Regions from separate parts of the Parabacteroides sp. AF19-14 genome, predicted to be linked through region 1. Evidence: riboswitches for the same ligand, from Rfam matches in the RefSeq annotation. Region 1 holds a riboswitch; each other region holds the start of a gene.

Evidence for each region. Region 1 has a riboswitch for thiamine pyrophosphate ahead of thiD (bifunctional hydroxymethylpyrimidine kinase/phosphomethylpyrimidine kinase). Riboswitches for the same ligand answer to the same signal wherever they lie in the genome.
Region 2: it holds a riboswitch for thiamine pyrophosphate, as region 1 does, so the genes downstream of both, DWX33_RS09870 (sulfide-dependent adenosine diphosphate thiazole synthase) here and thiD (bifunctional hydroxymethylpyrimidine kinase/phosphomethylpyrimidine kinase) in region 1, are expected to answer to the same signal.
Region 3: it holds a riboswitch for thiamine pyrophosphate, as region 1 does, so the genes downstream of both, DWX33_RS11160 (TonB-dependent receptor) here and thiD (bifunctional hydroxymethylpyrimidine kinase/phosphomethylpyrimidine kinase) in region 1, are expected to answer to the same signal.

What each region holds. Positions count from the first base shown of each region.
Region 1 covers NZ_QTMJ01000001.1:65,554-70,360, reverse strand. Annotated here, with positions in the region: gene cbiD (cobalt-precorrin-5B (C(1))-methyltransferase CbiD) at 1-1,039, shown strand, start outside; gene DWX33_RS00295 (BamA/TamA family outer membrane protein) at 1,192-2,421, shown strand; TPP riboswitch at 2,525-2,622, shown strand; gene thiD (bifunctional hydroxymethylpyrimidine kinase/phosphomethylpyrimidine kinase) at 2,617-3,465, shown strand; gene DWX33_RS00285 (thiamine phosphate synthase) at 3,458-4,054, shown strand; gene DWX33_RS00280 (thiamine phosphate synthase) at 4,045-4,773, shown strand; gene thiC (phosphomethylpyrimidine synthase ThiC) at 4,785-4,807, shown strand, end outside.
Region 2 covers NZ_QTMJ01000008.1:10,663-15,469, forward strand. Annotated here, with positions in the region: gene DWX33_RS09850 (efflux RND transporter permease subunit) at 1-241, opposite strand, end outside; gene DWX33_RS09855 (efflux RND transporter periplasmic adaptor subunit) at 257-1,492, opposite strand; gene DWX33_RS09860 (DUF6769 family protein) at 1,571-1,975, opposite strand; gene DWX33_RS09865 (hypothetical protein) at 2,046-2,465, shown strand; gene DWX33_RS09870 (sulfide-dependent adenosine diphosphate thiazole synthase) at 2,522-3,292, opposite strand; TPP riboswitch at 3,355-3,451, opposite strand; gene DWX33_RS09875 (ParB/RepB/Spo0J family partition protein) at 3,542-4,066, opposite strand; gene DWX33_RS09880 (DUF3440 domain-containing protein) at 4,050-4,807, opposite strand, start outside.
Region 3 covers NZ_QTMJ01000009.1:147,277-152,083, reverse strand. Annotated here, with positions in the region: gene pnuC (nicotinamide riboside transporter PnuC) at 1-561, opposite strand, end outside; gene DWX33_RS11160 (TonB-dependent receptor) at 596-2,794, opposite strand; TPP riboswitch at 2,837-2,947, opposite strand; gene rimP (ribosome assembly cofactor RimP) at 3,185-3,652, shown strand; gene nusA (transcription termination factor NusA) at 3,657-4,807, shown strand, end outside.

The DNA of each region.
Region 1 (4,807 bases):
CGAATGGGCCGGGTGTTCCGCCACCTGTACCGTGATCAAGGAGTCTGGGGATGATCCGGACGTGACGAATCATAGCCGGATCCGGGTTACTGTTCAATTATCTCTCGATGCATCCGGTTGTGCCATCGCCGTGGCAGAGTCGTGCCACGGTGATGGCACAGCTGTGCCAAGCCGATGGCACAAGCGTGCCACGGTAATGGCACAAGAAGAATATTGTCAAGAAACAGAAAGCGACGATACGGGAAGAGTCATCTTCCTAGCAGGTGAAGGAGTCGGAACCGTGACCCTTCCGGGACTCGGCTTGAAAGTCGGCGGCCCGGCTATAAACGCCACGCCCCGTAAGATGATCCGGCAAGAGCTGATTCCACTCCTGCCCTCACCCGATTCCGTCGCTATTGTCACGGTCTCGGTTCCCGGTGGCGAGGAGTTGGCGAAACGTACCTTCAATCCGAAACTTGGAATTATCGGGGGAATCTCCATTATCGGGACATCCGGAATCGTGCGTCCTTTCTCATCGGACGCTTTTATCGCCTCGATACGGAAAGAAGCCAGTGTCGCCAAAGCGATAGGTTGCGAGACGTTGGTTATTAATTCCGGGGCGAAGAGTGAACGCTACCTTCGGAGCTTATACGCTTCTTTGCCTCCACAATCATTCGTCCATTACGGGAACTTTATCGGAGAGACGCTAAAGATCGCTGCCGATTTAGGTTTCAAGCAGGTTATCTTAGGTATCATGATCGGCAAGGCGGTGAAACTTGCGGAAGGTTTCCTAGATACACACAGCAAAAAAGTCGTCATGAACAAAGGCTTCCTTCAAGATGTAGCGAAAGAAGCGAAATGCGAGGAGGCGACCGTAGATGCAATCAATCGGATTACGTTGGCCCGTGAATTATGGGAGCTTCTTGCGGAAAAAGAACAAAATCGTTTCTTCCCATTACTTTTACAAAAATGTAAATCGTATTGCGCTCCTATCCTTCCCGACGGCGAACTAACCTTGCTGTTAATATCCGAAGAGGGCAAGGTCTTGTACCAATCTTAGCTGTAGAGACGCAGCACGCACGCTACGTCTCTACACCCCCCAGACTGTAATAGCATTTCTTTTTAGCTGTTTATTCTTTTTTATTAGGGATTCTTTAAGAATACATATTAGGAGGATTTCGTACTTTTGCCCTCTAAATATTGATTAAAATAATGTTTAGATATCTTTTAATTTATATGGCCTGCCTTCTATTCGCCTTTTCCGTAAAGGCGCAAGGTATTTCCAATGACACGATTCCGAAAGAAGTGCTGATGCTGGACGGCAAGCCTATGACCGAAAAGCAAATACAACGTTATCATAAACAATTACATAAAGACTCCATACGGGCCAACAAAAGGATCTGGTGGTCTATCCTTGGCGGACCGTCTTACACGCCGGAAGCCTCCTTTGGCGTAGGTGGCGCGGTTTTGGCTAGCTTTCGCTTAAACAAGAATGATACGATATCCCAACGATCGTTTATCCCTGCGGGATTTAACATCACCTTAAACGGGACGTTCGTTTTTGCCGGTGCTGGTACCTTATTCTTCAACGAGAATCGCTTCCGTATTTATATCAGTTACGGTTATCGGAACGAACCTTCGCATTATTTCGGGAAAGGCTATGAGACGATCGAGCAAATCGAGAAGAGCGACTCGACAACGAAATTCCATAAGAGTTCTTTCCAACTATATCCCCGTTTCGTATGGGAAGTTAGGCCTCATTTATATACGGGTCCTCTTTTTGATATTAATTTCAGCAAATCAGATGATATCAACCCGGTGATGGCCGAAGATCCTTATTTCAATAAGTTCAAACGAGATTATGTCAATATCGGTGTCGGCGGCTTGATTCAATACGATACACGAAATGACGTGGCGACCCCAAGTTCCGGTATGTTACTAAGCGCGATCGCTAAAGTGTATGGAAAGTATTTAGGCGGTGCATATAATTATGAGATGTTCGAGTTAGAATACCGCCAGTTCCAGCAAGTATTTCGTCCTCGTAGCACCTTGGCATGGATCGCCAAGACACAAATCGGTGTGGGAAACGTTCCTTTTACGGAGCTTCCTTCGTTTGGCTCTCCTTTCGATCTTCGCGGATACTATTGGGGCAAGTACCGTGACAAGACCATGGCGTATGGGATTCTGGAGTATCGTCATATGTTCGGCAGCGTGGAGAAATATAAGAGCGGTAATTTCTGGGCGAAGTGTGGTTTTGTTGGCTGGGTCGGCACGGGTACGATCGGAAACGCTCCTATCGTAGACTGGAATAAATGGAAGTTCAACTACGGCGTAGGCTTACGTATCCAAATGCAACCCGGCAAGAACTTCCGCCTAGACGTAGGCAAAGACCCGAACCAAAAAGGGATGGCGGTTTATATGAATATGACGGAAGCCTTCTAAAACCAGAAGGCTCCCGTCTACGATTTATGGAAGTATAACCTTGCGTTAAAATTATTGTTTAAAAGCCGGAAATATCTTAATATCGATTTTTTTCACTAAGTTTGCGTCGTCGAAGGGGTGCCATACTATATGGGCTGAGATCATACCCTTACTACTTGATGCGGGTAATGCCGCCGTAAGAAAAACGAATGTTAGATGGATAAAAATGAAATGTACCGTTATCCGGTAGTTTTAACGATCGCGGGCTCTGATAGTGGCGGTGGTGCCGGAATACAAGCGGATATTAAGACTTTTTCCTCGCTGGGGGTTTTTGGAGCCTCGGCGATAACGGCTATAACCGCTCAAAACACACAGGGAGTGCGAGGGATCCAAGCGATCTCTCCCGAGATTTTGAGAGGACAAATCGAAGCTATTCTTGAGGATTTCATCGTAGATGCCGTAAAAATAGGGATGCTACATAACAAGGATGCCGTAAAGGTCGTATCTGAAACTTTATCTTCCTTCCAACAGACTTCTATCATTTTAGATCCAGTGATGATATCCACGAGCGGAAGTAAATTATTGGAGGATGACGCCATCCGAACCATCATTGATGAGTTGTTCCCTAAAGCGACACTGCTTACTCCGAATATTCCCGAGACGGAATATCTTTCCGGTATAAAAATCAATAACGAGGCGGATATCTTACTTGCCGCCCGGAAATTGCAGGAAAAAGGATGTAACGCTCTATTGATCAAGGGGGGGCATATTCCCGGAGTAGAAACGGTGGATCGGTTATTTATCAATGAGAATAATCCGATTTGTCTGGTCTCGCCAACAGTGGAGACCTTCAATACCCATGGAACGGGCTGTACGCTATCGTCCGCCATCGCCGCTTATATGGCACTCGGCCATTCATTGGTGGAAGCCGTACGATTAGCCAAGGAATATATGAATAACGCGCTCGTTCACGGGGCAAATGTATGCATGGGAAAAGGGCACGGACCTGTAAACCACTTCTTCTCACCCTCTGCCCTTCATAAAATCCGATGGAATCATGAATAAGCTGGTCGTAATTACTACACCTTATTTTTTCGCGGATGAAGCTTCTTTGATCGAACTTCTATTTGCGGAAGGAATGTCTCGTTTACATCTACGTAAACCGGATTGTAAACGTGATGAATTGGAGGGCTTATTGGATAACATCTCTCCGGCCTATTACGACAGGATCGTTCTTCATGATTGGTTTACCTTGGCAGAAGAAAGGGCTTTAGGAGGAGTCCATTTGAACAAGAGGAACCCGGAAGCTCCACCTTTATATAAAGGCAGTATAAGTCGTTCTTGCCATAGTCTGGAAGAGATTATCGAGTATAAACCGGTATGCGACTATGTATTCCTTAGTCCGATCTTTCAGAGTATATCCAAAGAAGGATATGGTAGCGGATTCCCCTTAGATGGATTGCGAAATGCGAAGGGCATCATCGATGATAAGGTGATCGCCTTGGGAGGAATCTGCTTACAAACAATAACGAAATTAAGAGATATCCCCTTCGGCGGTGTCGCCGTTCTCGGGGCCCTTTGGGGAAACGATCCCTCCCTTCTTGTTGCGGATCAACTCATAAAACAATTCAAACGATTACAAGTATGGCCTTAAATTATTATTTCGGATATGATGAGAATGGAAGAGTCGGTCGGAGAACAACCGGATTACGCCCTCCTTTTGGTGGGAGTAACCGCTTGATGTTTATAACGCATCGTACACCTAAATATACGGAATGCGACGAGGTACGCATGGCAATCCAAGGAGGATGTTCGTGGATACAATTGCGTATGAAAGACGGGATCTATGAGGATACCGTACGTAAATGTGCCACTATCTGCGCGGACGAATGTGAGCGAATCGTGGATTTCTGCGTAAACGATGATCTGGAAGCCGCCGTGACATGTGGCGCTACGGCTTGTCATCTAGGCAAGAATGACATTCCCTTGGATATCGCTTGGGAAGTACTGAAAGACAAGTTGGACTCCAATGCCATCTTCTATATCGGGGCTACGGCTAACACGTTCGAGGATATCCGGCTGGCCGTAGAACGAGGCGCCTCGTATATCGGACTAGGGCCGTATCGCTTTACAGGTACCAAGAAGAATTTGAGTCCCATCTTAGGTTTGGAAGGTTATCGTAAAATTATCGTTCAATGTAAGGAGGCTGGCATTGATATTCCTATCTTCGCGATAGGTGGTATTACGCTGGAAGACGTAGGCCCTTTGATGGAGACGGGTATAACCGGAATCGCTGTTTCGGGCGCGATTATCAATGCCCCCGATCCCGTGGAGGAAACCCGCCGGTTTATAGAGGAAATCAATAAGTACTAAACTAAATACATATGGCTACTAAAAAGAATATGCG
Region 2 (4,807 bases), on a different contig from region 1:
GCCGCACGTCCATCGCACCGTTCACGGCAGTCTCCACAGGGAATGTCACCAAGCGTTCCACCTCCTCGGGAGCCATACCGTTCGCCTCGGTCATAATCACGACCGTCGGGGCGTTCAAGTCCGGGAACACATCCACGTCCGTATTAAACGCCGTGTACGTACCCCAGATCATCAGCAATAGCGCACAAACCAAGATTACCAACCGGTTGTGCAATGAATAATAAATTATCTTATTTAACATGCAACGTCCCTCCTATTAATGGCTATGGCTATGAGCCGGTATCGCGTTAGAAGCGGAAGACAACTTGATCTGGTAAGCGCCACGAGTCACGACCTCATCGCCCGGTTTCAATCCGGAAAGGATCTGTACCTCCGAGCCGTTATTCGCTCCCAGCGTCACCCATTGCTTCTTATAGCCTTCCTCATCCAGACGGATAAATACCGAATAAACGCCCTGCTCCTCGATAAGGGCGGAGACAGGCACGCTCAAGACATTCTCCATCGGCTTTGTCAACAAAAAGATCTCCACGAAAGAACCGGGGATAACCGCTCCTTTATTATCGAACTCGAAAGTCACCGGTACATAGAAAGAGTTCATATCGGAAGCCTTTCCATACGATAACAACCGTCCACGCAAATCAGACAATTTATAGAGAGCGTTATCATACGGAGTCATGAAATTAGCGGTTTGGATCATGGGAAGATCGTTGTAATACCTCTCAGACACGTCCGCACGCAATACCAAACGATTGTTTTGCGAGATCGTAGCCAAAGGCTGGCCTACGGATACATAATCACCCTCTTTCACTTGGATGTTCTTCAAGTAACCATTCAAGGGAGAGACTACAGACACGCCTTTCGCCGTCTGTTTTCCCGCTATCGCCTCATAAGCGACCTTGGCGTTCTCGTAATTCAAGCGGGCCTGCTCGAAATCCTTGGCGGATACGATCTTATCGCCTACCAAGGCTTGCATACGCTCGTATTCCTTTTTCGCCGTCTCATAAGCGAATTTAGCCCTTGCCGCCACGTCTCCATCCGAGAGGGCGTTGGAAGCGATACTCAACACGGCCTGTCCCTTGCGTACCGCCGTACCATCCACGAATGGCAAGCTACCAAACGAGATCACGCCGGGGACGGTAGCGACGATCACGGACTCCTCCCCTTGCGCTGCCATTACTCGTCCGCTCGTCTTAATCACATCCGTGAAAGGAGCGGGATTAACCGTTACGGTCTGCAAACCAACGGCCTCGGCTAAGGCTTTCTTAAAGACAATCTCGCCGGGATGGGTACCACCAGCCTCATGCTCATGGTCATGGCCTTCGTGTTCATGTCCCTCATGATCATGATCGTGATCGTGATCCTCACCTTCATGCTCATGGTCGTGAGCCTCTAATTCATGATTATGCTCATCGTGTCCGGCTTGCGACGCATTTCCCGCACAACCGGCAAACAGGTAAGCGCACATCGCACCTACCAAATATATTTTCTTCATTGTGTAAAAAATCTTGATATCGTTAATAATAAATAGATAGGGGCAAGTCTGTCCTCACCCACTCTCACAAACGAGGTATCAAGACATAGGAGGGGCACGAAGTCCCGAGGCACTCACTATCCAAGTGTCGTGCAGCGACTCAATGTAGGGGGCGTTCTCGTGATCAAGGAGCTGTCCGCAAAACGCCGGTTCAGGTGGATAAATGTAATCAAATAAGACGAGTAACGGCATCAGATGTATATCCACATCTCCATCCATAAAATGAGAAATATGCGTACTGAAATAGGCCAAGTTATGCCCGTCGCAACCGCAATCATGCGTATCAGTGCTTTTATCGCCATGCGCTTGCTCCGCGGTCAAGGATTGATAACAAGGCATCCCGTCCCGGTGATGATGGTGAGGGATAACCACAGAAAGCAATGCCAAGATGCCGGCCATCAGCACCACGTATTGTACAACCCTCTGTTTCATTTTCTCACGCATGGCACAAAGATAAGGATATTTTTCCGTTTTTTACATGAATGTTGTAAGTTTGCGGTAAATAAAAAGATAGATGAAGTTTGGAGTAAATAAAAAGGTATTATTATATACCGCCGGTTGCGTATGGATTTTCGCCGGTATCAATATCTTACGCATCGGTATCGTCACATGGTTAAACGATACCCATTATTGGTTATTCAAGATCGGGGAAGCGACCATCGTTTTCTTACTTTTCTTCAATTTGGTCTTTAAACGGCTTTTCTATAAACATTCCGAACGGATCTCCCGGAAAAACGGGAAACATTGCCCGTTCTCTTTCTTCGACGTGAAAGGTTGGATTATCATGATCTTCATGATCGCTTTCGGGATCACGATCCGTGCGCTCCATTTACTGCCGAATTCTTTCATTTCTGTATTCTATACGGGATTATCCACGGCGTTGATCATAACGGGATTCTTATTCTTGAGACAAGGAAAAACCGTTGGGAATTGAGAATTGAAAATTAAAGATACAACAATCAATAATTTTCAATTCTCAATTCTCAATTTTCAATTCCCAAGTTTTTCGCAGATCAACTCAGCAGCCTTCTTGCCGCTCATCAGCATGCCGCCAAAGATCGGTCCCATACGGAAGCTACCGCTTACGCCGTTAGCGGCCATACCGGAAACGAATAATCCCGGGTAGATCTCCTTCGTGTTCTCCACCGTCGTCTGCTCACCCAGCTCCACATTCAAGGAACGCTCGCCGATCACGCCTCCGGTCGGTGTATTCAATTGGATATCATTCTTACGGGCTACCACACGGGCAATCTCGCAATCATGCCCCGTACCTTCCAAGACAGCCTTTGCCATGATCGTCAACGGATCCACGTGCATCCCCTCACGGATTACCGGAGCCCAGTTCACTACCACACCGGCTACGGCATCGTTATGAAACACCACGTCCTCTACCGAATAGCAGTTAAAGATCGTAGCGCCCGCCTTCGTCGCCTGATAAATCAAAGCGGAAGTGGTATGTACCGAATCCATGATATACGTGCCGTTAGCACCTTCCTTATAGCTTACGCCCAATTCCTTGATGATCGGCATAGCCTCTTCCTGCACCACGATATCGTTGAACATCATAGCGCCGCCCCACATACCTCCACCGGGAGCCAGCTTACGATCAAACAACGCCACCTTCTTACCGGCTTTCGCCAAGAAATAAGCGGCTACGATACCGGAAGGTCCCCCACCCACGATCGCTACATCCACAGACAAGTTGCTCTTCAACTTCTCGAAGTAAGAGTCAATGATTCCACTTGAAACAATCTGTTCCATCTTAATAACTAATTAAAGTTTAAACATCAGGGAGCACATAGAGGTAACGCCCCCTTTATTTCCTAGTTCTACCTTATTTTCCCTTCGCCGGCATTACCCGGATCAGGTTCGATGGGTATAATCTCAGCCCGTATGACTCGGGCACCCCTATGTGAAAAGTCGGGGGCAAATGTACAAAAAATTAGTATATATGTACTCAACAGAGCCATAAAAGGCAAAAAACGCTCAGACAAACAAAATGTAAAAAGTTTAGTCTTCTTCCGACCAGTCATCAGACCAACCGAATTCTTTATCCCGGAATAATTCAGCTAATCCCGAAATCTGCTTGAACCGAAGTAACTCATTTTTATCCATTCCAATATTACGCATGATCCACTTATCAGACATCCCCGATTTGACCAACTCCGTAACAATCTCCGTCATAAGTTCCAAGTTGTGCATCCCTCGAGCCCTGTTATGGCGAATGGTTGAAGCCATTCGGTTTGAAATATCTTTCTCAATCACCGTTACAGGCAACATTCCTTTCTCACGATCATAAATCCTTTGAGATTGCTTCATAACCAGATAACGATGATAACCATCTACTATCTCATATAAATCATACTCTTCTAGATAATAACAGACGCAAGGCATCGTATAGCCATCCTCCCAAATGGAAAGTTCCAATAATCGCATTTCCGGTGGTGCCATGATATTAGGGTTATAGCTGTTGGCTACAATTTTTTCTATAGGGACAGCCCTAACACCATATGCCGGACTAACAAAGTTTCCCATGCTTATAAAAATTATATTTGTCCATTACTTCTTTTCTCATATCCCTCTCTCGTTTTGTCTGGGAAAAACCCATATACTTACATGTATGATCGTTTTTCAAAATACAAACACACATACGTTTGTAAGTAGGGATTTCTTTAAACTCGGGTATATTGATATCATCGATATACTCCATCCGTACCGGTTTCTTATCCGTATGGTAAGCGGTACATTCTTCCACAATGATAGGAATATTAGCCGCCCGTAACTTAGCGATAGTCTCCTCACTGAGGCATCCTCCTTTTTCTCTCCAGAATTTACGGCTGACTCTTAACTTATTCAAATAGTTCTCACAAGTTTCTTCGGGTAAGGTATTTAGGAGAAAATACATATATTTCTCCCAAGAGAACCCGGCTGGGCACTTGATAGCCCTCCATCCCATAGCGGAGGTATTCCCATATATACCGGCAAAGCCAACACCGTTTACACGTCCAACCATCCGTCCCCACATGTCGGGATCGACAACTTTGTAAATGAACAGTGTGGATATCGCTTGGGATATGAATGGGCTCGCCACACGTTGCCGGGACAAAGGCACCCCTGCTTGATAATACAAATCATACAAATGATTATATGGCCAACCGAACTTTCCATTCGCTATCCAGATATCCTGAGTTTTCCAATCATAAATAGGATATGCGTTATATATAGAATAATTCATCCTGCGAGTCCATTTATAATTAGCTAGTTTTCTGTAATTCT
Region 3 (4,807 bases), on a different contig from region 1:
ATTGTAATAGCCCACAATGGCTAGTGTCGCATAGCAAAAATAGAGTAGCATCGTCGGATACAAGCCCCGAAGGTAATAAAGATATACGGAAACGAGGTTTACGATTACCCAAAAAATCCAATGCTCGATAATTCGCCTTGCCAGCATCCAAGTAGCGACAATGCCTACCGACGTGGTGAACGCATCGCCTACGGGGATGGGAGAGTCCGTGAATTGATGAAGGAGATACCATAAGATGGCGAATACAACGGCCAATGTTCCGATAATCCCCACGAAAAGCGGAAGGCTCAGATGGGTGTATAGGATACGGTCGGAGGGAAGACTGTCGTTTTCCGTGTGTATCTCATGTTTCTTCCGGGTCCATTGATAGAAACCGTATATGCTGATTCCTACGTAATAGGTTTGCAATCCCATGTCCGCATAAATCTTAGCGGACAGGAAGACAAAGACATACACGAGGGAGGTGAGGAATCCCACCACCCACATGCCCTTATGTTGTTTAATCTCTAGAAAGAGATAGAGCAGACCGGTTATTACTCCGAAGTATTCTAGCCAAACCATTTTAGTAATTGATAATTGATAATTGAAAATTAAGTTAGAATTTGAAGGTGATCCTGGCCATGGCGTTCGTGCCGGCTTGGGTGAAATAACCGTCATCCTTTTTACGTGTGCCGTTTTCGATATACGAGTATACCCATGCGTTGGTCTCGTACTTCTCGTTGAAGAGGTTGTTGATAGTCACGTCTAGGGTTATTTCTTTCATGAACTTAGGCTGGAAGGCGTAACCGATACGTAGGCTATTGATAAAGTAGGGATCGATGGAACGATCCTTGCTGCTTGAATTGTCTATGTATTGGCGGCCTACTATTTGTGAGTTGAAACTCGCGATAAACCCTTTGTAAACGAAATCGAACATGCTGTTCGCTATTAGATTGGGTGAGAAAGCTATATTCGTTGTGCCTAGATCATTGATCTCTTGTCCTCCGGTATCCCAATTATCCACGTATTCCACGAAATGCTTGATTTTATTTTGGCTGAGGGTTACGTTCGCGCTCCAATTCAGCCAAGAGGTGATTTGTACACCTCCGGTAAGCTCGATACCCATTCGGTAACTATCCTTTATATTGGAAGTGAGGGCCTCGCCGATCTCGCTGATCTTGCCGGTCAGGATCAATTGGTTGTTGTAATCCATGAAATAGAGATTGGCTCCAAACCGGAAACGGTCGTTACCAAAACTATAACCGGCCTCGTAATCATATAAGGTCTCGTGGGTAGGACGTTCCTCGGGGCCTGCCTCCGTGAAATTGTCACGGTTCGGTTCCCGGTTAGCGACGGAGAAAGAGACGAAGGCGTTATGGCCATTGTTATGGAAGTTTATTCCGGCTTTCGGGTTGAAGAAGTTCCAGTTCTTACGAATGTCCAGTCCTTCCCCGGCTTTGTCATCGTTTCCCTTAATGGTGTAATGGATCCCACGGTATTGTAAGTCCAGATAGCCGGTGAAAAGAGGGGAAAGACGTTGAGTCAATTTAGCGTATGCGTTGTAGTCTAATTTCTTACCGGTATTGCGATAATATTCGTAATCCGGTTGTGGCAAGACGTTTGCGCTTTTGGTCCACATTACCCGGCCAAAATGATCGCCTACATAGTTGTTGACGGCGGTTCCCAGCGTAAGGCGGGTATTGTCACGTTGATAGTTTGCGCTATAAACGGCTCCATAGAAATAATTGTCGAGCCATTTACGGCGCACAAGGTCCGTCTTTTTTACGGTATTACCCTCCGGATCGATATATTCCGGTAGTTTATAACTGCTGAATTTGGCTTTCGATTTATAATCCTCGTAATATCCGTTACCATCGGTGTAATGAAGGGTCAGGTTCATATTCCAGAAATCTCCGATACGCTGGCTGGCCATTAAATGGTAGTTGTGTTGCCAATAATTATCCGTCTGATTGTTATAAAACTTCTTCACTCCATCTTCCTCATATTCTCCGCATGGATTATAGCTACGATCTGTGTCAAGTAAATAAGACGGAACACCGTTCCATGCTTGATAGGTCTTCTCGCTGTTCCCGAAGGCTTGGAATTTAATCAATGTATTATCGGCATAGAAAGCGGCGGAGGCATAGTAAGAACTCATACGGGCGGAGGCACGATCGATAAAGCCGTCGCTACGGATATTGGAGTAGCGGGCGTCGAAAGCGAAATGATCGTAAAGTAATCCGGTGCCGCCTTTTACCGTATGTTTCAGCGTACCGAAAGAACCTGCTGATACGGAATATTCGCCGTAAGGCTTTAAGGACGGTTTCTCGGTCTGCATGGCGACCGTAGCGCCAAAAGCCGCAGCTCCGTTCGTAGAGGTTCCGGTGCCTCGTTGGATCTGGATCGATTCTACCGAGGAAGCTATATCGGCCATATTAGCCCAGAATACGGTATGAGACTCGGAGTCATTAACCGGTACGCCATTGATCGTGATATTGATACGGTTCGCATCTGTACCCCGGATACGAAAACCGGAGTAACCGATACCCGTTCCGGCATCCGAGGTCATGATAACAGACGGGGATTGGGAGATAAGGAATGGGATACCTTGCCCGTTGTTCCGGCTGCTTAGTTCTTGTTTGGAGATGTCGCTATAAGCTACCGGGGTCTCTTTCCCGACTTTGGTAGCGGTAATAACCACTTCATCTAAAGATACGTCTTTTGAGATTTTCAAGGAGTCGACCGGACTGGGCATTTGTGCCTTGGCGGTTGTAGCCAGCAAGGAGCCGGCCAAGATAACCAATACATTTTTCATCTTTTCATCTTTTTGCTTTAAAACTAAATAGATGAATAGAAAGGATCGGAGAAGCATGAATCCCTACGACAGCATTACCTGTACAGGTTCTATGGGTATGATCTCAGCCCGCTCCTTTCATGAAGGATTTTGCGAGCACCCCTTCGTATTCGGCAGCAAAGATAGGCATAAAAGTGTTAATAAATATTACTATCAATGGTAAATCGGATTTCTATAGATATTAATTCTGATTACTATCGATCGTAATCCGGTTTGTGTCGTATTAATTTTTTCTGCAAAAAGATGAGGATATTTTGAGAACTCATTGATTTTTTGTATATTTGCGGGCGATTAAGTGAAGTTGAGGAGGGGGCGGGCAGTCCCCTTCTTTTGTTCTTAACAGATATGTGTATGATAGAAAAGAAAGTGGTAAGCCAATTAGTAGAGGAAAAACTAGCCTCTTCAAGCAATTATTTAGTAGACGTAGTGATTAAACCGGGGAACCTGATAGTCGTTGAAATTGATAACGATGAAGCGGTAAGCATTGATGATTGCGCTGAGTTGAGCCGGTATTTGGAGGAGCATCTGGATCGTGACGTTGAGGACTATGAGCTGGAGGTTGGCTCCGCCGGCATTACTTCTCCTTTTAAGGTACTTCGCCAATACGTCAAGAACATCGGAAACGAGGTGGAGATGCTGTTGAAAAACGGCTCGAAGCTGACAAGTGTGTTGAAATCTGCCGACGAGAACGGTGTGGTTGTCTCTGTTGAGAAGAAGGTGAAACCGGAGGGCGCTAAGCGGAAGGTAACCGTGATAGAGGATGAGTCGTATACATTTGATGAAATAAAATATACAAAATACTTAATAAGATTCAAGTAAGATTATGGCCAAGAAAGAGGAAACAATCAGTATGATTGACACCCTTGCGGAGTTCAAGGAGTTGAAGAATATCGATAAAGATACGATGATTAGCGTTTTGGAAGATTCGTTCCGCAACGTGATCGCCAAGATGTTTGGCACGGATGAGAACTATGACGTGATTATCAATCCTGAGAAAGGTGATTTCGAGATCTGGAGAAACCGTACGGTTGTGGCTGATGATGAATTGGAGGATGAGAACTTGCAGCTTACGTTGACGGAGGCCCGTAAAATCGACGCCGACTGTGAGGTGGGCGAGGAAGTGACCGACGAGGTGCATTTCGCGGACTTCGGACGTCGTGCGATCTTAAACTTGCGCCAGACTTTGGCTTCAAAGATACTTGAATTGCAGAAAGACAGCTTGTACGCTAAGTATAAGGATAAAATCGGCCACATCATCGCCGCTGAGGTTTATCAGGTGTGGAAGAAAGAAATCCTGTTGCTGGATGACGATGGTAATGAGTTGCTACTGCCGAAATCCGAGCAAATCCCGACCGATTTCTATCGTAAGGGAGAGACCGTACGTGCGATCGTTCAACGTGTGGATAACTATAATAACAACCCGAAGATCCTTCTTTCCCGTACGGATAAGGTCTTCTTGCAGCGGTTGTTCGAGTTGGAGGTTCCGGAGATTAATGACGGCTTGATTACGATCAAGGCGATCGCCCGTATCCCGGGAGAGCGTGCCAAAGTGGCTGTCGAGTCATACGATGACCGTATTGACCCGGTGGGTGCTTGCGTAGGTATGAAAGGCTCTCGTATTCACGGAATCGTTCGCGAGTTGAGAAACGAGAACATTGATGTGATTAATTACACCTCAAATCTCTCTTTGTTTATCCAGCGTGCTTTAAGCCCGGCTAAGATCTCTTCTATCCGTGTAAATGAGGAAGAAAAGAAAGCTGAGGTTTATCTACGTCCGGAGGAGGTTTCTTTAGCGATCGGTAAGGGTGGTCTGAATATTAAGTTGGCTTGTATGTTGACTGAGTATACGATTGACGTATTCCGTGATATCGAAGGAGCGGACGAGGAGGATATCTACTTGGATGAGTTCTCCGACGAGATCGACAGCTGGGTGATCGACGCACTGAAGAATATAGGATGCTATACGGCGAAGAG